Regions from separate parts of the Azospirillum formosense genome, predicted to be linked through region 2. Evidence: riboswitches for the same ligand, from Rfam matches in the RefSeq annotation. Region 2 holds a riboswitch; the other holds the start of a gene.
The links. Region 2 has a riboswitch for manganese ahead of ABVN73_RS11435 (manganese efflux pump MntP family protein). Riboswitches for the same ligand answer to the same signal wherever they lie in the genome.

Region 1 (10,331 bases), on a different replicon from region 2:
GGGATGTTTTTTTCCCATGGGTCCTGCACGCGGTCGGGCGGGATGGCCACGTCGGTCATCCCGATCTCGTCGCCCTGGTAGAGCGTCGGCGTGCCGCGCAGGGTCAGCAGCAGCATGGCCGCCACCCGCGCTTGGCCCCTCCCCAGCCGGCTCGCCACGCGGGACCGGTCGTGGTTGCCGAGCACCCAGTTCGGCCAGCCGCCGGGCGGCAGGGCGGCCTCGTAGGTGCGGATCAGCGCGGCCAGCGCCTTGGCCTCCCACGGGGTGGACAGCAGATGGAAGTTGAAGGGAAGCTGGAAGCCCGTCAGGTCGGCGCCGTAATAGGCCATGAGCTGGTCGATGGGCAGATAGGCCTCACCGATCAGCAGCCGGTCGGGGCCGTAGCCGTCCGCCACGCGGCGCATGGCGGCGATGGCGTCGTGCACCTCCGGCTGGTCCACGGTGTGGAGGCGGATCAGGCGGCGGACCGGCGACATGCCCTCCCGCCAGCCGGGGTTCGGCGGGTTGTCGCGGAATTGCGCGTCCTTGATCAGATGGTGGATGGCGTCCACCCGGAAGCCGTCCACCCCGCGGTCCAGCCAGACGCGCAGCGCGTCCAGCATGACCTCGCGCAGCGCCGGGTTGCGCCAGTTGAGGTCCGGTTGCTCCTTCAGATAGGCGTGGTAATAATATTGGCCGGTCGCCGCGTCCCATTCCCAGGCGCCTCCGCCGAACTCCGACAGCCAGTTGTTCGGAGGTCCCCCATCGGGGGCGGGATCGCGCCAGATGTACCAGTCGCGCTTCGGGTCGGTGCGGGAGGAGCGGCTGGCCTGGAACCACGGGTGCCGGTCGGAGCTGTGGTTGGGCACGAAATCCAGGATCAGCTTCATCCCCCGGCGGTGCAGTTCCGCCAGCAGCCGGTCGAAATCCTCCATCGTGCCGAACAGGGGATGGACGCCCGTGTAGTCCGACACGTCGTAGCCGAAATCGGCCATCGGCGACGGGTAGATCGGGGACACCCAAAGCGCGTCCACCCCAAGCGTCTGGAGATGGTCGAGCCGGGCCAGGATGCCCGGCAGGTCCCCCACCCCGTCGCCGTTCGAATCCTGGAAGGAGCGCGGGTAGATCTGATAGATCACCCCGCTCTGCCACCACGCGAAGCCGTCCGCCACGAAGCTGTCCGCCATGAGCGGGTCCTCAGCCGATCAGCAGCGACTCGGCGCCGTCGATCCAGACGGGTGTGCCGGTGATGTGCTTGGAGCGGTCCGACGCCAGGAACAGCGCCAGCTCCGCCACGTCGGCGCTGCTGCCCGGCTTGCCGCGGGTCAGCGGGATCTCGCCGTCGGGATACTCGGCGGCCTCCTCGGCCTCCGCGGTGTTGCGCGACTGGGTGTTGTCCTGGATTTCGGTGTCGATCATCCCCGGACAGATGGCGTTGACGCGGATGCGGTGCTTGGCCAGCTCCAGCGCCAGCATCTGCACCATGGCGACCTGCGCCGCCTTGGTGCAGGAATAGGCGGTGGCCCCGGCGTTGCTGAACACCCGCGTGCCGTTGATCGAGGCGGTCACCAGCACCGACCCGCCGCCCGCCTTCTTCAGATGCGGCACCGCGTGGTGCAGCGTCAGGTAGGTGCCGCGCAGGTTGATGTTGATGGTGCGGTCCCATTCCTCCGGCGTCAGTTCGTCGATGGGCGCCCAGACGCCGTTGATGCCGGCGTTGGCGAAGACGATGTCCAGCCGCTCGTATTCCTGGACCAGCCGGTCCACCGCCCGCTTCACGGCCTCGCTGTCGGCGACGTCGGCGACCAGGGGAATGGCCTTGCCGCCGGCCGCGGTGATCTCGTCGGCCGTCTTGCGGATCTCGTCCTCGGTGCGGCTGAGGACGCCGACGCTCGCCCCGGCGCTGGCGAACAGGGTGGCGGACGCCTTGCCGATGCCCGACCCGGCCCCGGTGATGAGGGCGACTTTTCCGTTCAGATCCATGATGAAACCGGCTCCGCTGCTTGTGCTGGGACAGCAGAGCCAACCGGTGGGGACCGGGGCGGTTCCCGTGTTTCTACGCGCCCGCGGCGGGTCCGCGGCGGTTGACGAGCCAGATGCCGGCACAGACCAGCAGCATCGCCGCGGCGAGGCTCACGCTGACCCGCTCGCCCAGCAGCAGGGCGCCGGACAGCACGCCGAACAGCGGCGTCAGGAAGGTGAAGGCCGACAGGCGGGCCGCCGGGTAGCGGGCGACCAGCCAGAACCAGGCGAGGTAGGAGGCGAAGGCCACCACCACGATTTGGAAGGCGAGGCAGGCCAGCGCCAGCGGGCCGGGCGCGGTCACCCCCGCCTCGCCCATCAGAAGCGAGGCCAGCGGCATCACGGCCCCGGAGGCGGCGAGCTGGTAGAACAGCACCTTGGTCGAGCTGGCCCGGACCAGCCGGCTGCCCTTGATGACCAGGGTGGTCGCCGCCCACAGCACCGCCGCGGCCAGCACCATCAGGTCGCCGATCATCTCGCGGTTGCTCGGCAGGCGCAGCCCGTCGGCGAAGGCGACCGCCACCCCGACGAAGGCGCAGGCCAGCCCGGCCGCCTGGATGCCGCGCATCCGCTCCCCCGGCAGCAGCAGATGCGCGCCGACCGACACCAGGAAGGGCGCGGTGTAGAGAAACAGGATGCTGCGTGACACCGTCGTGAAGGACAGTCCGGCATAGACCAGCAGGAACTCGCCGGCGAACAGCAGCCCGGCCAGCAGGCCCAGCCAAAGGGTCCCGTCCCGCTCGAACAGGCGCATGCCGCGCAGCGCCGCCCAGGCCCACAGCAGCGCCAGCGCGCCCAGCGAGCGCAACCCGCCCTGGAGCACCGGCGAGAAGCCGGTCATGGCGACCTTGATGGCGACCTGCTGCAGGCCCCAGAGCAGGCAGAGCAGGACCAGCGTGGCGGAGGCGGCGCCGTCCAGCTCCGCGCGGCGTTCGTTGATCGCGATGGCGGTCATGATGATGGCTGCGGCGGCGCGGCGGTCCACCGCCATCCCACCGCATGTCCTCCCCGTTTCTTTTTCCTTCGGCGTGCAGAATGGGACGGCGCCGGGAAGCCGGTCAACGAACGCCTGCGAAGGGCAGACCCGCGCACGGGCTCGCTGGCCCGATTGGACTTTTGTGCAACGCGGTACGCAGGCATGCCCATAATGCGCAGCTCCCCTCCGTTCCGTGGTTCATATTGAACGGGCAATCGACGGCGCCGCGGCGGCGGCTCTCACCCCTTCCACGACAAATCGACACCGGAAAAGGAACAGACGTGATCCACAAGATCATGGACAAGATCGACCGCGTCATCGCCCAGAAGCGCGAGAGCGGCGAGCTTGATGCTTGGCTTTCAAACGGCATGGCGCGCCGTTACTGCCAGGAACTGACGGCTTCACAGAAGCACTATTATCCCGCCTTGCTGCTGTACGTGGAACGGCGCGCCGGGATCGGTTGACGCGATGCTCACTCCGCCGCCTTGACGAGCGGTCCCTCCAGTTCCGACCGGCGGGAGCGCAGGGCGGCGAGCTTCGCCTCGAGCTTGCGGATCTTCTTGTCGAGCTTCTTCGCGCGCTTGCCGTCCTTCTTGGAGACGGTGCCGCCGCGCGCGGCGATGCGGGCGTTGATCGCCGCCTTCGTCTCGTCCGGCAGGCGTTTCCAGTGCTTCACCTCCGCGCGGGTGCGGAAGCAGCCCATGCAGCGGTCCGCCACGTCGAAGCGGCAGAGCTTCGTGCAGGGATTGCGGGTGTCGTGCGTGCTCATAGCGCCATAGGATGGGTGCGGCAGGGTCGAAGGAAAAGCCCCGAAGCGTTGGCAGTCACCGCGATTTACCCTTCGCGACGCTCTTCCGTAACGAGAGAGATCTGCGTTCCGCACGGCGTATCGTTGTGCCACACCTATTCATGGTAGCGAGCGCTTTCTATCGTGGGTTTAATTTGCTAAAAGGGCGAGCAAGGATTCATGTGCTGACTTAAAGGGTGAAGAAATGGCCACGACCATTGCGAAGCTGTCCATCGCCGCGACCTCGCCATCGCAGGCGGAGGGCAACTCCGGGTCGACGCCATTCACCTTCACGGTGACGCGCACGGGCGACACCTCGGGCAACTCCTCGGTCGACTACCGAGTGATTGGCTCCCTACTCGTGGCCGGCAGCGAAAGCGAAGCCGATGCGGCCGACTTCGTCGGCGGCGAGTTTCCAAAAGGCACGGTGACCTTCGCTGCGGGCGAGACTTCGAAGACGATCACCATCAACGTCGCGGGCGATGCCGATGCCGAGGTCAACGAGGGCTTTGCCGTCGTCCTGATCGACCCGGTCGGCGCGATCACCGGCGCCGATAACGTTGCCCACGGCCTCATCCTCAACGACGACAGCGGCTCACCGCCGCCAAAGCTGTCCATCGCCGCGACCTCGCCATCGCAGGTGGAGGGCAACTCCGGATCGACGCCATTCACCTTCACGGTGACGCGCTCGGGCGACACCTCGGGCAACTCCTCGGTCGACTACCGAGTGATCGGAACCATTCTTGCGCCCGGCAGCGAAAGCGAAGCCGATGCTGCCGACTTCGTCGGCGGCGTTCTTCCGAGGGGCACGGTGAGCTTCGCTGCGGGCGAGACTTCGAAGACGATCACCATCAACGTCGCGGGCGATGCCGATGCCGAGGTCAACGAGGGCTTTGCCGTCGTCCTGATCGACCCGGTCGGTGCGATCACCGGCGCCGATAACGTTGCCCGCGGCCTCATCCTCAACGACGACAGCGGCTCACCGCCGCCAAAGCTGTCCATCGCCGCGACCTCGCCAGCACAGGTGGAGGGCAACTCCGGGTCGACGCCATTCACCTTCACGGTGACGCGCTCGGGCGACACCTCGGGCATCTCCTCGGTCGACTACCGAGTGATCGGAACCATTCTTGCGCCCGGCAGCGAAAGCGAAGCCAACGCGGCCGACTTTGTCGGCGGAGTGTTTCCAAAAGGCACGGTGACCTTCGCCGCGGGCGAGACCTCGAAGACGATCACCATCAACGTCGCGGGCGATGCCGATGCCGAGGTCAACGAGGGCTTTGCCGTCGTCCTGATCGACCCGGTCGGCGCGATCACCGGCGCCGATAACGTTGCCCGCGGCCTCATCCTCAACGACGACGCTATGGCACCGCGCCGCTGGCGGGGGCCGGATTTCACGGGCGACGGGACGTCGGACATTCTCCTGCGGAATGGGACGACGGGCCAGCTCGCGGTGTGGAGCATGGCGAACTTCGCGGCGTCGGGGGCGGTGGTCGGGGCGGTGGCGCCGGTGGACTGGCAGGTTCAGGGGCTGGGCGACTTCGACGGGGACGGCAAGGCCGACCTGCTCTACCGTCACACCGGCAGCGGCGACATCGCGGTGTGGACGATGGACGGGGCGTCGGTGAAGAGCGCCGCGTTGGTGGGGAGCAGCCTGGACCCGCGGTGGAGCGCGGTGGCGACGGGCGACTTCACCGGCGACGGCAAGACCGACATCCTGTGGCGCAACAGCGAGACCACCGAGGTCGGGCTGTGGGAGATGAACGGGACGACGGTGACCCGCGCCGCGGCCTTCGGGTCGATCCCGTCGGAGTGGGTGGCGGTGGGGGCCGCCGACCTGACCGGCGACGGCAAGGCCGACATCGTCTGGCAGAACACCCGGACCAACGACACCGGACTGTGGGAGATGGACGGCACCACGGTGGTGCGCACCGGGCTGATCGCGTCGAACAGCGACGCCAACTGGCGGATCGGCGGTCTGGCCGACCTGGACGGCGACGGCAAAACCGACCTGGTCTGGCGCAACCAGGCCACCGGCCAGGTCGGTCTGTGGAAGATGGACGGCTTCACCGTCACCCAGGCCAAGGTGCTCGACAGCATCCCCGACGAGTGGGCGATCGCCGGCACCGGCGACTATGACGGCGACGGGCGCGTCGACATCCTGTGGCGCAACGGCCTGGACGGCACCATCGCCGCCTGGCGCTCCGTCGATCAGAACGGCGCCATCGGCGCCGACCCCAGGGTCATCGCCAACGCCGCCGGCTGGGACCCCGTCCGCATGGCCGGAACCCTCGCCGGAGCCGGATGAGCCGGGTGAATGAAATCCGATCCAAGTTGCGTTCTGGCAAGGAGGCCAGCCCGCAGGGCGGCACGGCCTCCCCTGGGCTGGATTTTGCGTAAGCGGCTGATCGCGATTGTGGCTCAACCTCCGCTGACCGCTCCCGCGAACGATCAAAGATATCAGGCCCCAGGAATTCAGGGCGTCACGCGCCCGGACAGGCAAGAGGCCCGCGCCCGCTCGTCCACCGCCGCCGCCGCGGCGCCGGCGGCCCCCTCCCCACCATAAAGCGCGGCGGGAAGCGGCCGTCCGGTGGACTCGCCCTCCTTGCGATGCCAGGACAGGATGCAGGAGCAGACCCGCACCGCCGCCTCGGTGGAGCCGGTGTTCTGCGCGGCGAAGGGGCTGGCCTCGCAGGCCGCGAGGAAATCCCGGTTCGCGTCGCTCCGCCCGCCGTCCGGCGGGTCGCCGCTGAACAGCAGCAGCGCCGCCAGCGATGCGAAGAAAAAGACGAACAGCAGAGAGCGCGGGTTGCGGAACACGGACGAAGGCCTCCCCTTATGCCGAACGCACCTGTTTGAGGAACGCGCCGGCCTGCTCGCGCAGGGCCAGCGCCTGCCGGCCGAGGTCGGCGGCGGCGGACCGCACTTCCGACGCCATGGCGCCGGTCTCGTGGGCGGAGGCCGACACGTCGCGGATGCTGTGGGTCACCTCCGACGTGCGGTCGGCGGCGCGCTGGACGCTGCGGGCGATCGCGCCCGTGGTGGCGTTCTGGCGGTCGGCGGCCCCGGCGATGCGACCCACCAGGTCGTTGACCGCGACCACCGTGCGCCCGATGCCGCCGATGGCCGTCACCGCGCTGCCGGTCACCGCCTGGATCTCCGCGACCTGCTGGGCGATCTCGTCGGTCGCCCTGGCCGTCTGGTTGGCGAGCCCCTTGACCTCGTTGGCGACCACGGCGAAGCCCTTGCCGGCCTCGCCCGCCCGCGCCGCCTCGATGGTGGCGTTCAGCGCCAGCAGGTTGGTCTGCGCGGCGATGCTCTGGATCAGCGTCACCACCTCCCCGATCTTGCCGGCGGCGGCGGCCAGCCCTTCGACCGTGTGGTTGGTGCGCTCCACCTCCTCAACCGCGTTGCGGACCATGCGGGAGGACTCGTCGATCTGGCGCGACACCTCGACGATGGAGGCCGTCAGCTCCTCGGTGGCGCCGGCCACGGACCGCACGTCGTCGCTGGCCTCGCCCGCCGCGCCGCTGACCGCGGCGGCCCGTTCGCTGCCGTTCTCGGCGATGCCGTGCAGGCGCTGCGCGTTGGCTTCGAGCTGGGCCGTGGTGGCGCTCAATGTCTCGACAACGCTCAGCATCGTACCCTCGAAGCTGCGGGCGACCGAATCCAGCGCGTCGCGGCGGTCCCGCTCGGCGCGGGCCCGCTCCTCCGCCTGGGCGGCGTCGAGCCGGGCCACCCGCTGCGCGTTCTCCTTGAAGACGCTCAGAGCTTGGGCCATGCCGCCGATCTCGTCCTTGCGGCCCAGCGCCGGCACCTCCACCGACAGGTTGCCCGTCGCCAGCCGCTCCATCGCGCCGCGCATGGCGGACAGCGGGCGGAAGATGCGCCGCGACAGCAGCAGGCTGCCGCCGGCCACCAGCAGCGTCACCACGGCGCCCAGCCCGCCGATCATCGTCTGGGTGTCGCGGATCGGGGCAAAGAACTCCGCCCTCGGCACGCCGACATAGAGCACCCCGACCACCTTGCCCGAGCGGTCCTTGATCGGGTCGTAGGCGGTGTAGAAGGGGACGCCCAGGATGTCGGCCTGCCCGCGGTACGGCTCCCCCCGGACCAGCACGGCGTCGTAGACCGGACCCTTGGCCAAGGTGGTGCCGACGGCGCGGCTGCCGTCCGGCTTCTGGACGTTGGTGGTGACGCGCGTGTCGCCCATGAACAGGGTGGCGGTGCCGCCGACCAGCGCCTTCACCCGGTCCACCGGCTCGAAGAATCCGTTCAACGCGCGGTTGCCGGCGTACAGCGCGCCGTCGTGGACGCTGATGTCGCGCCCGTACTGGTTCAGCACGTCCCAGGCGACGCGCATGTTGGTTTCCTGCCGTTCGACCGCCATGCGCTCGGCGTAGCGGCTCAACAACGTTTCGTTGACAGCGAAGGTGGCGCTCGTCAACACTGCCAACCCACCGACACACAGCGTCACCGTCTTGCCCGAAAGCGACAGCGAGCCGATCCCCGTCAGCAACCCCATGGCGAACCCCCGCCCCCAATGATGCCCAGTGACTCCCAGCGTTTCGCACCCCAACGAAACGCCGCGGCATAAAAGCGTCAGAGGCTCTTAACAAATCGTTCCGCACCGCACCATACCCCGCCCCCGGCGGAGCACGGCGTGTGCCTTTTTAGAGCGATTCAAATATATATGAATAGCTGTTCATATAGATTGACACGCACAGTCGCCGGCGCTACGGTCCCGCTCGTCATTGGGGAGTAGCCACCCTCCAGCGAGAGGGGCGCGCGCCAACAGACTCGGGGCCATCCTGCTTCAGGCCGTCCCGTGGCGCACGCGGCAGCCGGACAGCGTCCGGCCGGTTCGGCAAGACCGATGGTGCGGACGCTCCCGAAGGCCAACCGGGGGTAGCCGTGCTGTCGTGTCCGTTTGGCCGGAGCCTGTTGTCATGCTCGGTGTGACCTCCCTCGTCCTCGCCGTCAGCCTTTCCATGGACAGCTTCGCCGCGGCGCTCGGCCGCGGCGCCGTTCAGAAGCGTCCCGGCCTGTCCGAGGCGTTGCGGGTCGGTTTCGCCTTCGGCGCCTGCCAGCTGTCGATGGCTTCCATCGGCTGGGCGGTGGGGTCGGCCTTCGCCGGCTTCGTCCAGGCCATCGACCACTGGATCGCCTTCGGCCTGCTGCTGCTGATCGGCGGCTCGATGATCCGCAACGCGCTCGCCGGGGAAGAGGACGACGAGGCGGCCGCCGCCCGGTCGGGCTGGCTGGCCCTGCTGACCGTGGCGGTGGCAACCAGCATCGACGCCAGCGCGGTGGGGGTGGGCCTCGCCATGGCGGATGTGAACATCGCGGTCACGGCCAGCCTGATCGGTGTCGTCACCTTCCTCATGGGCTTCGGCGGCGTCCTGCTGGGCCGGGCCGCCGGCCCGCTGCTGGGGCGCCGCGCGGAGCTGATCGGCGGCTTCGGCCTGCTCGCCATCGGCACCAAGATCCTGGTCGAGCACACCCTGCTGTAACGCCCAACCGTCGGCGGTTGCCGTTTTCAGGCGGCGACCGCCTGGATGATGTGGCCGGCGGCCGCCGCGGTCACCGTCTGGGCGAGCAATCCAGGACGCTCCTGGACCCGGTCGCAGACCGCGCTGAAGTCGATGGACAGCGCCCGCTCACCGCGATCGCTCAGTTCGCGGCAACGCCGCCCGGCATGCTCCAGCGTCGCCACGGCGGCCCGGATGACCCCGGCCCCGATCTTCAACCGGCTGGCCCGGGCGGCCTCGGCGATGCGCGGCTCGTTCTGCGCCAACCAATGCAACAGCCCCTGCGCAGCCACCGCGAACTCCCGCTCCAGCGCCGCCGGGTCATACAGCACCGCGCCGTTGGGCAGATGCAGCCGTCCGTTGGCCGACGGGAGCGACAGCGCCGCCGCGATGATCGCGGAGGCCAGCTCCTGCCCGGAAAAAGGCGCCGTCATACACTCGTTCATTGGTTCGCTCTCCAGCAAGGCCCGGCGCCCAGTCAGGGCACGGACAGTTGCGCGCGGGCCATGCCGCCGTGCAGCGTGTCGAAGCAGACCACGCACTCCGGCGAGTCGGCGATGTAGGCCAGAACGTCCGCATAGGGGCCGTCGATGTGGATGAGTTCCGCCCCGCGATCCTCCGCCGCGCCGCGGCTGTGGGTGATCGTCAGCATGTCCATGCGCGGGCCGCGCCCGCCGGTGGTCGCCGCCAGAACCGCCGCCCGCTGCCGATGGTCGGGGCGCAGGGCGACCACGACGCCGGCGGGAGCGGCATCGTCGGCGCCGCGGACGGCGTTCGGGCGGCTTCCGGGACGGACGGCGGAGAGGGTCTTGACCATGGCTCACCTCAAGGGCTCGGGCTGGCGATACGGAGGACGGTCCGCCTTGGCGGAAGGGGCTGACAATCGCCCCGCCTCACTGTTGGTATACCGTATCCCAGAACAATCTTAGCTTCAAGGGCGATTTCGCGAAATTTTCATCCCGCTCTGCAGCACGCCACCCTTTGACCCCAGATGCCGGGCGGCTTTTCCGCAGGGAGGAAAAGCATAGCCTCCGCGCTG
Region 2 (10,331 bases):
GGTTGATCTTATAACCGTTCAAAACAGCCAAGGAGCCCTCCGCATGGCCGACGTCGTCATCTACACCACGCCCTTCTGCCCCTATTGCTCGCGCGCCAAGCGTCTGCTCGACAGCAAGGGGGTGGCGTATGAGGAGATCGACCTCTACATGCAGCCGGGCCGCCGCGAGGAGATGGTGCAGCGGGCCGAGGGGCGCATGACGGTTCCGCAGATCTTCATCGACGGGAAGCCCTACGGCGGCTCCGACGACATTCACGCGCTGGACCGTGCCGGCAAGCTCGACCCCATCCTGGGAATCGGGGGATGAGCGGCGTCCTGAAGGCTGCCTGCGTCCAGGTCAACGCGGGCACGGAAATCCTTCCGAACCTTCAGGCGGCGGGCGATCTGGTCCGCCGGGCGCGCGACGCCGGAGCGGACTTCATCGCCCTGCCCGAGAATGTCAGCATGATCGTGCAGGGCCGCGCCAAGGTGCTGGAACGGGTGAGGACGGCCGACGAGCATCCGGCGATCCCCTTCTTCGCCGACCTGGCGCGGGAGACCGGGGCCTGGCTGCTCGCCGGGACGCTGGGCGTCCTGCTCGACGACGGGCGGGTGGCCAACCGCAGCTATCTGTTCGACGCCGAGGGGCGGGCCGTCGCCCATTACGACAAGCTCCACATGTTCGACGTCGACCTGAAGGGCGGGGAGAGCTACCGCGAGTCCGCGACCTTCCGGCCCGGCGACCGCGCGGTCCTGGCCGCCACGCCGTGGGGCGGGGTCGGCATGACCGTCTGCTACGACCTGCGCTTCGCCTATCTCTACCGGGCGCTGGCCCAGGCGGGGGCGTCGATCCTGACGGTGCCGGCGGCCTTCACGGTCCCGACCGGGCGGGCGCACTGGCACACGCTGCTGCGCGCCCGCGCCATCGAGACGGGCTGCTTCGTCCTGGCCCCGGCCCAGACCGGCAGCCACGACCAGGGACGGCTGACCTACGGCCATTCCCTGATCGTCGCCCCCTGGGGCGAGGTGCTGGCCGACGCCGAGGAGGCGGTGGGCTTCGTCCTGGCGGAACTGGACATGGACCGCGTCGAGGAGGCCCGCCGCATGGTGCCGGCCCTCACCCATGACCGGACCTTCACGCTCGACCGGGTCGGCTTCTGACGGGGGCCTTCCGAGCGGGCGGGGCGCCGCCGGGAGAGGTCAGAGCAGCGTGTGCTCGACCAGGATCTTGGTGCCGATGCCGAGCAGGGCGAGACCGCCGAGAATCTCCGCCTTGCGGCCGAGCAGCGGACCGGCCTTGCGCCCGATCAGCACGCCGCCGAAGGCCATGACCGCGGTCACCAGACCGATGATGACGCAGGCCTGGACGATGTTCACGTCGACCACGGCGAGGCTGACGCCGACCGCGCTGGCGTCGATGCTGGTCGCCAGCGCGGTGAGGACGAGCTGCATGGGGCCGAGCTGACCCTTGCGCGCCGGTTGTTCCCCGGATTCCGGCGCGGCCTCCGTCCTCATGCCCTGGCGGATCATGTTGCCGCCGACCAGGGCGAGCAGCCCGAAGGCGACCCAATGGTCGACGCTGGCGATCCAGGCGCTGACGGCGATGCCGACCATCCAGCCCAGGGCCGGGGTGACGGCTTCGAAGAAACCGAAATAGGCGCCGACGCGGAGCGCGTCGACCAGCCGCGCGCGCTCGCTCGCCGCGCCCTTGCCGACGGCCGCGGCGAAGGCGTCCACCGACAGGCTGAAGCCGAGAAGCAGAAGAGTGGTTGCGGTCAAACCGGGAATCCCCTGGGCCAAGACGGACCGACGGCGCGACGGTCCCATGGCCCTCCGGGACGTCGCGCCGTTGGTCTCACCAAGCCCGGCTTCGCCGGTGCCGTCTGCGCCACGGTCGCCCGGACCGAGTTTGTTGACGCAGGCTCCTTCGCGGCGTGGCGAAGGACGGTTACTCCCCAAAAACGCGGGCGGACCCTAGCGACCCCGTTTTCAAGCGTCAATTCATATGAACAGATGTTGAATTATTTGTAATGTTCGACGGCGCGCGGTGGTCAGGCGGCCATCAAGCGGCCATCAACCGGGAAGCGGTCGGGGCTCCGGGTCGCCGTCCAGGCCGCTTCCGGCCTCCAGGTCCTTGACCGCGCACAGCCGCTGCACCACCGCGGCCTTGGGTGACGCGACCTCGCCATGCTCGTAGGCGACGACCTGGAGACGCCCGCGCGCCATCTCCAGAAGCTCGCCGCTGCGCAGCAGGAAGGCGGGCGAGGCGGGGCGGCCGAAACGGGCGTTGCCCAGGGCGAAGGTCTCATAAAGGAGAAGGCCGCCCGGCTCCAGGGCGTCGAGGATGGCCGGGAACAGCGGGCGGTGCAGGTAGTTGGTCACCACGATCGCGGCGAAGCGGCGGTCGCGCAGCAGCGGCACCGGCGCCCCGTTTTCCAGATCGGCCTCCACCAGCTCCACCCCCGCCGCCCCCGAGAGGTCGGCCACCCCGCGCAGGTCGCGGTCCAGCCCGACCACCGGATGGTTGCGCGACCGGAACAGCCGCAGGTGCCGTCCCGACCCGCAGGCGAGATCGAGGACCGGGCCGCCCGCCCGCACCAGCGGCGCGAAACGCGCGACCCAGGGAGAGGGCGGGCTGATCGCGGCGTGCGGCGATCCGGCTTGCGGCGATCCGGTGGTGGACGGTGTGGACAAGGGACGGACGCTCCCGCTCGTTCGTGACGCGTGTTTGACCGCGACGCCGGGGTCGTGCTGAACTGGCAACCGGTCACCGACCGTATATCATGACCATCCGTTCTTCTCATCCTGGAGCATCCGACGGGGACATGATCCTCTTCGTTCTGAAATGCACGGCCGACCACCGGTTCGAAGCCTGGTTCCGCAACGGCGACGCCTACGAGACGCAGGCCGCCGCCAAAGCCATCGCCTGCCCGGTCTGCGGCGACACGCACATCACCAAGGCCCCCATGGCCCCGCGCATCGCCAAGGGGGGCCACGCCAGGGACGACGCGGCCCGGGAGGGCGGCGCGCCGGAGGCTGTGCCCGCGGCGGGCGGCGGCGCGGCGGCCCCCGCCGTTTCCCCGGCGACCGCGACCCCGTCCGTTCCGGCGGAACTGCGCGAGCGCTTCGCGGCGGAGGTCATGCGTCAATTGACGGAAATTCGCCGCACGGTTGAAACGAATTGCGATTACGTCGGGAACCGCTTCGCCGAAGAGGCGCGGCGCATCCATTATGGCGAAACCGATCCGCGCGGAATCTACGGCGAGGCCACCGACAAGGAAGCGGAGGAGTTGAAGGAGGAAGGTGTGACTTTTGGTCGCATACCTTGGCTTCCGCGCACCAATTCTTAAGCCCAGGCTTCACAATATTTCGTGCCCCCATCGCCCTTTCGCTGCCATGGGTTAGTGAACGAACCTCCGGAACAACGGCCGCGGGCTGCGTCAAGGCGCTTTTTAGCGGTTGGCCTGCATCAAAGTTGTTGACGGGATAGTTCGTTACAAAGACCATATGGTCCGAGTGTCTAATATGACCTTGCAAAAATCGCTCGGCACTCGCGAGGGGACGCACTATGAAAGAAAACGCTCAGAGGATTCTCGCGAATCCCAAGTTTCAGGAGCTGGTGCAGAAGCGTAGCGCATTCGCGTGGACGCTTTCGATCGCCATGCTCGTCATCTACTTCGGCTTCATCCTGCTGGTCGCCTTCGGCAAGGGGTTCCTGGGTACCCCGATCGGCAACGGCGTGACCACCTGGGGTATCCCCGTCGGCCTCTTCACCATCATCTCGGCCTTCATCCTGACCGGAATCTACGTGCACCGGGCGAACGGCGAGTTCGATGAGCTGAACCGGCAGATCATGGAGGAGTCGAAGTGATGCGTTCGCTGGTCAATCGTGTGGGCGTCGCGGCCGTCGCGGCCGGCGCGCTCATCCCCGCGTCGGTGCACGCGGCGGCGGTCGAAGGCGCGGTCCAGAAGCAGGCGACGAATTTCTCGGCGATCGTCATGTTCCTGGTCTTCGTGCTGGCCACGCTCGGCATCACCTACTGGGCGGCGCGCCGCACGAAGTCGGCGAAGGACTTCTACGCCGCGGGCGGCGGCATCACCGGCTTCCAGAACGGCCTTGCCATCGCCGGCGACTACATGTCGGCGGCCTCCTTCCTCGGCATCGCCGGCCTCGTCTACACCTCCGGCTTCGACGGCCTGATCTTCTCGGTGGGCTGGCTGGTCGGCTGGCCGATCATCCTGTTCCTGGTCGCTGAGCGCCTGCGCAACCTCGGCAAGTACACCTTCGCCGACGTCGCCTCCTACCGCTTCCAGCAGACCCCGATGCGCACGATGGCCGCCTGCGGCTCGCTCGCCACGGTGACCTTCTACCTGATCGCCCAGATGGTCGGCGCCGGCAAGCTGATCCAGCTGCTGTTCGGCATGGACTACCTGTGGGCGGTGGTGATCGTCGGCGTCCTGATGATCGCCTACGTGACCTTCGGCGGCATGCTCGCCACCACCTGGGTGCAGATCATCAAGGCCGTGCTGCTGCTGTCGGGCGCCTCCTTCATGGCCTTCGCGGTGCTCGCCAAGTTCGGCTTCAGCCCGGAGGCGATGTTCTCCACGGCCGTGCAGGTCCACCCGAAGGCGACCGGCATCATGGCGCCGGGCGCCCTCATCACCGACCCGGTCTCGGCGATCTCGCTGGGCATGGCGCTGATGTTCGGCACCGCCGGCCTGCCGCACATCCTGATGCGCTTCTTCACGGTGTCGGACGCCAAGGAGGCCCGCAAGTCGGTGTTCTACGCCACCGGCTTCATCGGCTACTTCTACATCCTGACCTTCATCATCGGCTTCGGCGCCATCGTGCTGCTGCTGGCCCCGGATCCCGTCACCAACACCTATCCGTTCCTCGACGCGGCCAAGCTGGCGGCGGCAGGCGGCAAGCCCAACCCGTCGATGATCATCGGCGGCTCCAACATGGCGGCCATCCACACCGCGCACGCGGTGGGCGGCGACCTGTTCTTCGGCTTCATCTCGGCGGTGGCCTTCGCCACGATCCTCGCGGTGGTCGCGGGCCTGACGCTGGCCGGCGCCTCGGCCGTGTCGCACGACCTGTACGCCTCGGTGATCGCCAAGGGCCGCGCGTCGGAGCATGACGAGATCCGCGTGTCGAAGATCACCACCGTGGTCATCGGCATCGTCTCGATCTTCCTCGGCATCGCCTTCGAGAACCAGAACGTGGCCTTCATGGTCGGCCTCGCCTTCGTGATCGCGGCCTCGGCGAACTTCCCGGTTCTGCTGATGTCGATGTTCTGGAGCCGGATGACCACCCGTGGCGCCGTTCTCGGCGGCTGGATCGGCCTGATCTCCTCGGTGACGCTGCTGATCCTGGGCCCGACCGTGTGGAAGTCGGTGCTGGGCAACCCGGCCGCCCTCTTCCCGTACGACAACCCGGGCGTCTTCACCATCCCGCTGTCGTTCCTGGCGATCTGGTTCTTCTCGATCACCGACAACAGCAAGGCCGCGCAGGACGAGCGCGAGGCTTACAAGGCCCAGTACATCCGGTCGCAGACCGGCCTGGGCGCCGAAGGGGCTTCCGCTCACTAATGCGAATGGTCGCACCCGCCTTCCGCAGATGAAGGGGCTGGTGTAATCTTCAAGGCGCCTCAAGACCGCGGTCTTGGGGCGCCTTTTTTATTCACCCCACCGGTTCGTGGAGCGGGTTTTGTCCGACGCCTTCGATTTCTCCGTCTCCCCCTTCGACCGCCTGACGCCGGAGCAGCGGCAGCGGCTCGCCGCGGCGCTCGACCTCGGCGTCTACGCGCGGGACGGGGTGATCCTGAGCCGGGACGAGCCGGCGGATTGCCTGTTCGTGGTGCGGCAGGGGCTGGTCCATGAACGCCGCGGCGGCGAGGTGGTGGCGGTGCACGGCGCCCACGACAGCTTCGACCTCCAGGCGCTGTTCTCCGACGGGCAGGCGCGCAGCTTCGTCGCGGCGGAGGACACGCTGTGCGATCTGGTGCCCCGTCCGATCCTTCTCGAACTGGCGCATGAGAACGCCGCCTTCGGCGCGGTGATCCAGCAGGGCTTCGCCGACCGGCTGAGCGCGCTGGCCAACGAACGGTCCAACCGCGAGACCGCCGCGCTGACCATGGCGCGCATCCGGCAGGCCTATCTCCACCCGCCGGTCTTCGTCGAGGCCGGGGCGTCCCTGCGCGACGCGGCGGCGGCGATGAAGCGCAACCAGGCGAGCAGCGTGCTGGTCCGCGACGGCGATCCAGGAAACGGGGGCCGCGTCGGCATCCTGACCGGCACCGACCTGCGCGATCTCGTGGTGCTGGAGGGGCGCCCGGTGGACAGCCCGGTCGGGCCGCTCGCCCGCTACGAGCTGCTGGCGCTGGACCGCGACGACCTGCTGTTCAACGCGCTGATCCTGATGACCAAGCATTCGGTGCGCCGTCTGGTCATCACCGAGCAGGGCGCGGTCGCCGGCCTTCTGGAGCAGACCGACCTGCTGGCCGTCCTGTCCAACCATTCCCAGGTCGTCGCGCTGAAGGTCGACCGCGCCGCCACGCCGGAGGATCTGGGCCGGGCCAGCCAGGACATCGTCGGGCTGATCCGCACGCTGCACGGCACGGGCGTCAAGGTGTCCTTCATCGCCGACCTCGTGACCGAGCTGAACCGCAAGATCTTCCGCCGCCTGTTCGAGCTGCTGGCGCCACCCGACCTGCTGGCCAACGCCTGCCTGATCGTCATGGGCAGCGAGGGGCGCGGCGAGCAGCTTCTGAAGACCGACCAGGACAACGGGCTGATCCTGCGCGACGGCTACGACTGCCCGACGCTGTCCCAGGTGACCGACGCCTTCACCCGCCATCTGGTGGCGTTCGGCTACCCGCCCTGCCCGGGGCGCATCATGGTCTCCAACCCGGACTGGACGCGCCCGCTGGCGCACTACAAGGATTCCCTCTTCCACTGGATCCACCGCCCCGACGAGGCGGCGCAGATGAACCTCGCCATCTTCTACGACGCGGCGGCGGTGGCCGGGGACGCCGCCCTGCTGGCCGAGGCGAAGGGCTACCTGCTCGGCCGGCTGCAGGACAACCAGATGTTCTTCACCGCCTTCGCCCGTCCGGCGCTGGCCTTCGACACCCCGTCGGGCCTGTTCGGCGGGCTGTTCGAGCGTCGCCGCAGCGAGGCGGTGGACATCAAGAAGGCGGGCATCTTCCCCATCGTCCACGGCGTCCGCGCGCTGGCGTTGGAGAAGCACAGGACGGAGACCAACACGACCGAACGCATCTGGGCGCTCGCCGACCAAGGCGTGCTGGACCGCGGCGTGGCGGGCGAGCTGGCCGACGCCTTCACCTTCCTGTCCACGCTGCGGCTGAAGGCCGGGCTGGACGGCAGCGCGTCCGGCACCCAGACCGACAACCTCGTCCGCACGGACTCCCTGGGCAAGCTCGACCGCGACCAGTTCAAGGACTGTCTGGCGCTGGTGAAGAAGTTCAAGGAACTGCTCGCCTACCACTTCCACCTGAACCACTGACCCTGAATCGCTGACCCGCCGGACGCGCGGGGAGAGGAGGCGGCATGCCGACCGAGACCATTGCCGGTGTGGTGGCCAACGGGGTGGTCGCGCCGCCCGTCCCGGCCATGCCTGAACATCCCGACCGCGCCCTTCTGCTGTCGGGGGAGGAGAGCGGGGAGCGGGTGGCGATCCATTGCGAGGCCACCTCCTTCGACGCGGCCACGGCGGATCTGCGCAGCGTCGCCGCGCTGCGCATCCGCGGCAGCCGCGTCCTGACCAGCCAGCGCCTGATCCTGTCCTTCTGGCCCACCGAACCGGCGGAGCCGGCGCTGTCCCGCCTGCTGGCCTTCATCGGCAACCGGCCGCTGGTCGGTTACTACCTGGATTTCACCGTGGGGCTTCTCGACCGGCTGGTGCAGCCGATGGTCGGCATGGCCCTGCCGAACCCGCGCATCGAGGTGTCCAGCCTCTATTACGGCCGCAAGGCCAAGGCGCCCGGCAAATACGCGGTCGACCTGCGGCTGGACAGCATCCTGCGCGATCTCGACCTGCCGCCGCGTGCCGGGGAGGACGCCTACGCCAGCGCGCTCGCTTCCGCCATGGTCTATCTGCGCCTGGAGCCGCCGCGGCCCTGACGCCGCATCTCAGGCGCCCCCTTCAGGCACCCCCCTTCAGGCGGCTTTCGTCTGCGTCTTGGCGAGGGTCGGCACCGACACGATGAAGCGGGTGCCCGGCCCGCCGTCCGGCTGGCGGTCGATGGTCACAGCCGCCCCGGCCTGCTGGGCCAGCGCCCGGACCAGAACCAGCCCCAGCCCGCTCTGGCGCTTGTCGGTCGCGCGGTTCTGGGCGGCGGACGGATCGGGCGGCAGGCCGGTGCCGTCGTCGCGCACCACCATCCGCATGCCCTCCTCCCCCTCCGGCAGCAGCGCGACCGTGATCGTGCCGGGATGGCCGAGGGGGAAGGCGTGGAGCAGCGCGTTGGACACCAGCTCGCTGGCGATCAGGGCGAGCGGGGTCGCCTGGTCCACGTCCAGGCTCCAGGGCTGGGGGGCGTTCACCGTCAGCCGGGCCCCGGTCGGGTTGGTCGAGCGGACCAGCCCGTCGCAGAGCTGCCGCAGGTAGTCGGCGAAGTCGATGCGCGCCGGCTGGTCGGAGCGGTAGAGCAGCTCCTGCATCAGGCTCATGCACTGGATGCGGCGCAGGCTCTCGTCGAAGGCGCGGCGCGCCGGCTCGTCGATGCGGGCGGCCTGGAGGCGCAGCAGGCTGCAGATGACCTGCAGGTTGTTCTTCACCCGGTGCTGGACCTCCTTCAGCAGGACCTCCTTGTCGGTCACCGCCGTTTCGAGTTGGGCGTTGGTCCGCTCCAGCTCCGCCGTGCGCTGGTGCACCCGCTCCTCCAGCGTGTCGTAGGCGTGCTGGAGCGCGTTCTCCGCCTGCCGCTCCCGCCGGGCGCGCTGCAGGGCCATCCCGCCGATCACCGACACCGCGGCCAGCGCGGCCAAGGCGTAGGAGATGTAGGTCCAGAGCTGCCCGCGCCAGCGCGCCATGACGCTGCTCACCGGAATGGCCACCTCGGCGGTCAGCGGCACGCTGTCCACCCGGCGCAGCGCGGTGATTTCCGGCTCCCCGGCGGCTTCCGCCGGGGCGCTGTCGGTGGCGTCCGGCCCCTGGGTCTCGTGCAGCAGCACCGTGCCGTCGGCCCGGCGCAGGGTGATGGAACGGGCGTAGTCGAAGTCGAAGCTCTTGTAGATGTCGCGGACGTAGCGCGGCGAGACGGCGACCAGGGCCACGCCGCGGAACTGCCCCGGCGCGGCGGCCAGCGGGCGCGAGAGGAGGATCAGCGGCTCCTGGCTGTACCGGCTGTTGTCCAGGGCGGTGATGAAGAGATGGCCGCCCGCCTCGCTGCCGCCCGTCCGCTGGGCCAGGAAGTAATCGCGGTCGGCGACGCTCATCGCCGGCGTGGGAAAGCGGCGGGTGGTCAGGACGGCGTTGCCTTCGGCGTCGAACAGCCAGATCGACACCAGATAGGGGGTGCCCCGCACCAGCGCCGCGTAGCGCTCCCAGGCCGCGCGGTCGTTGGGCAGCGGGGCGTCCGCCGGCCCGGCGAGCTGGACCGCCTGCTTCAGGATCAGGTCGCTGGTCTCCACCAGCCGGGCCGCGTGCTCCGCGACCAGCAGGCTGGCGTTGCCGGCGGTGTCCTGGGCGTGCTGCAGGGCCGCCGCCCGGTCGCGCAGCGCGAAGCTGGCCGACAGGCCGAGCGTCAGCAGCAGCGCCACCGCGCAGACCATCAGCACCAGCGCCGATCCCGGCATCCGGTAGAGCAGTGGGGAACCTTTGGATCGCAGGGCGCGCAGGGGCATGGGGGAGAGGCCGTTGAGCATCGAAGGTCGTGGCTTTCGTGGCGGACCAACACTTTTTTGCAGGCTCCTGTTCCCTGGGTACGCCCGTTGAACCGCGCCGCGCCACCCCCTATTGTCGCGCCGGGCCGAAAGGCCGAAGCGGCATCGAGCGCGGGGAGTATGGCGTATGAAGATCGACGGCACGGCCTACCGCACCATCTGGCCGGCGCAGGACGGCTGGGCGGTGGAGATCATCGACCAGACGCGGATGCCGCATGATTTCGCCGTCGCGCGGCTGACAAACCTCGAGGAAGCCGCCCATGCCATCCGCGCCATGCTGGTGCGCGGGGCGCCGCTGATCGGGGCGACCGCCGCCTACGGCGTCGCGCTGGCCATGCGGGCCGACCCGTCCGACGCCGCTCTGGAGGAGGCCGGCGCCCGGCTGCTCGCCACCCGCCCGACCGCGGTCAATCTGCGCTGGGCGCTGGAGCGGATGCGCGCCC

Region 1: another riboswitch for manganese. It lies ahead of ABVN73_RS23330 (manganese efflux pump MntP family protein); the one in region 2 lies ahead of ABVN73_RS11435 (manganese efflux pump MntP family protein).

Annotation. Positions count from the first base shown of each region.
Region 1 covers NZ_CP159404.1:582,564-592,894, forward strand. The annotation lists gene ABVN73_RS23290 (alpha-amylase family glycosyl hydrolase) at 1-1,166, opposite strand, end outside; gene ABVN73_RS23295 (SDR family NAD(P)-dependent oxidoreductase) at 1,177-1,962, opposite strand; gene ABVN73_RS23300 (DMT family transporter) at 2,036-2,956, opposite strand; gene ABVN73_RS23305 (hypothetical protein) at 3,259-3,441, shown strand; gene ABVN73_RS23310 (DUF1289 domain-containing protein) at 3,450-3,746, opposite strand; gene ABVN73_RS23315 (FG-GAP-like repeat-containing protein) at 3,970-6,069, shown strand; gene ABVN73_RS23320 (hypothetical protein) at 6,237-6,581, opposite strand; gene ABVN73_RS23325 (methyl-accepting chemotaxis protein) at 6,598-8,286, opposite strand; yybP-ykoY riboswitch at 8,506-8,707, shown strand; gene ABVN73_RS23330 (manganese efflux pump MntP family protein) at 8,711-9,274, shown strand; gene ABVN73_RS23335 (hypothetical protein) at 9,301-9,726, opposite strand; gene ABVN73_RS23340 (hypothetical protein) at 9,771-10,109, opposite strand.
Region 2 covers NZ_CP159402.1:2,383,582-2,393,912, reverse strand. The annotation lists gene grxC (glutaredoxin 3) at 44-307, shown strand; gene ABVN73_RS11440 (carbon-nitrogen hydrolase family protein) at 304-1,140, shown strand; gene ABVN73_RS11435 (manganese efflux pump MntP family protein) at 1,180-1,758, opposite strand; yybP-ykoY riboswitch at 1,841-1,950, opposite strand; gene ABVN73_RS11430 (methyltransferase domain-containing protein) at 2,053-2,673, opposite strand; gene ABVN73_RS11425 (DUF1178 family protein) at 2,805-3,329, shown strand; gene ABVN73_RS11420 (DUF485 domain-containing protein) at 3,548-3,850, shown strand; gene ABVN73_RS11415 (cation acetate symporter) at 3,850-5,571, shown strand; gene ABVN73_RS11410 (putative nucleotidyltransferase substrate binding domain-containing protein) at 5,690-7,507, shown strand; gene ABVN73_RS11405 (DNA polymerase III) at 7,552-8,124, shown strand; gene ABVN73_RS11400 (histidine kinase dimerization/phosphoacceptor domain -containing protein) at 8,161-9,870, opposite strand; gene mtnA (S-methyl-5-thioribose-1-phosphate isomerase) at 10,016-10,331, shown strand, end outside.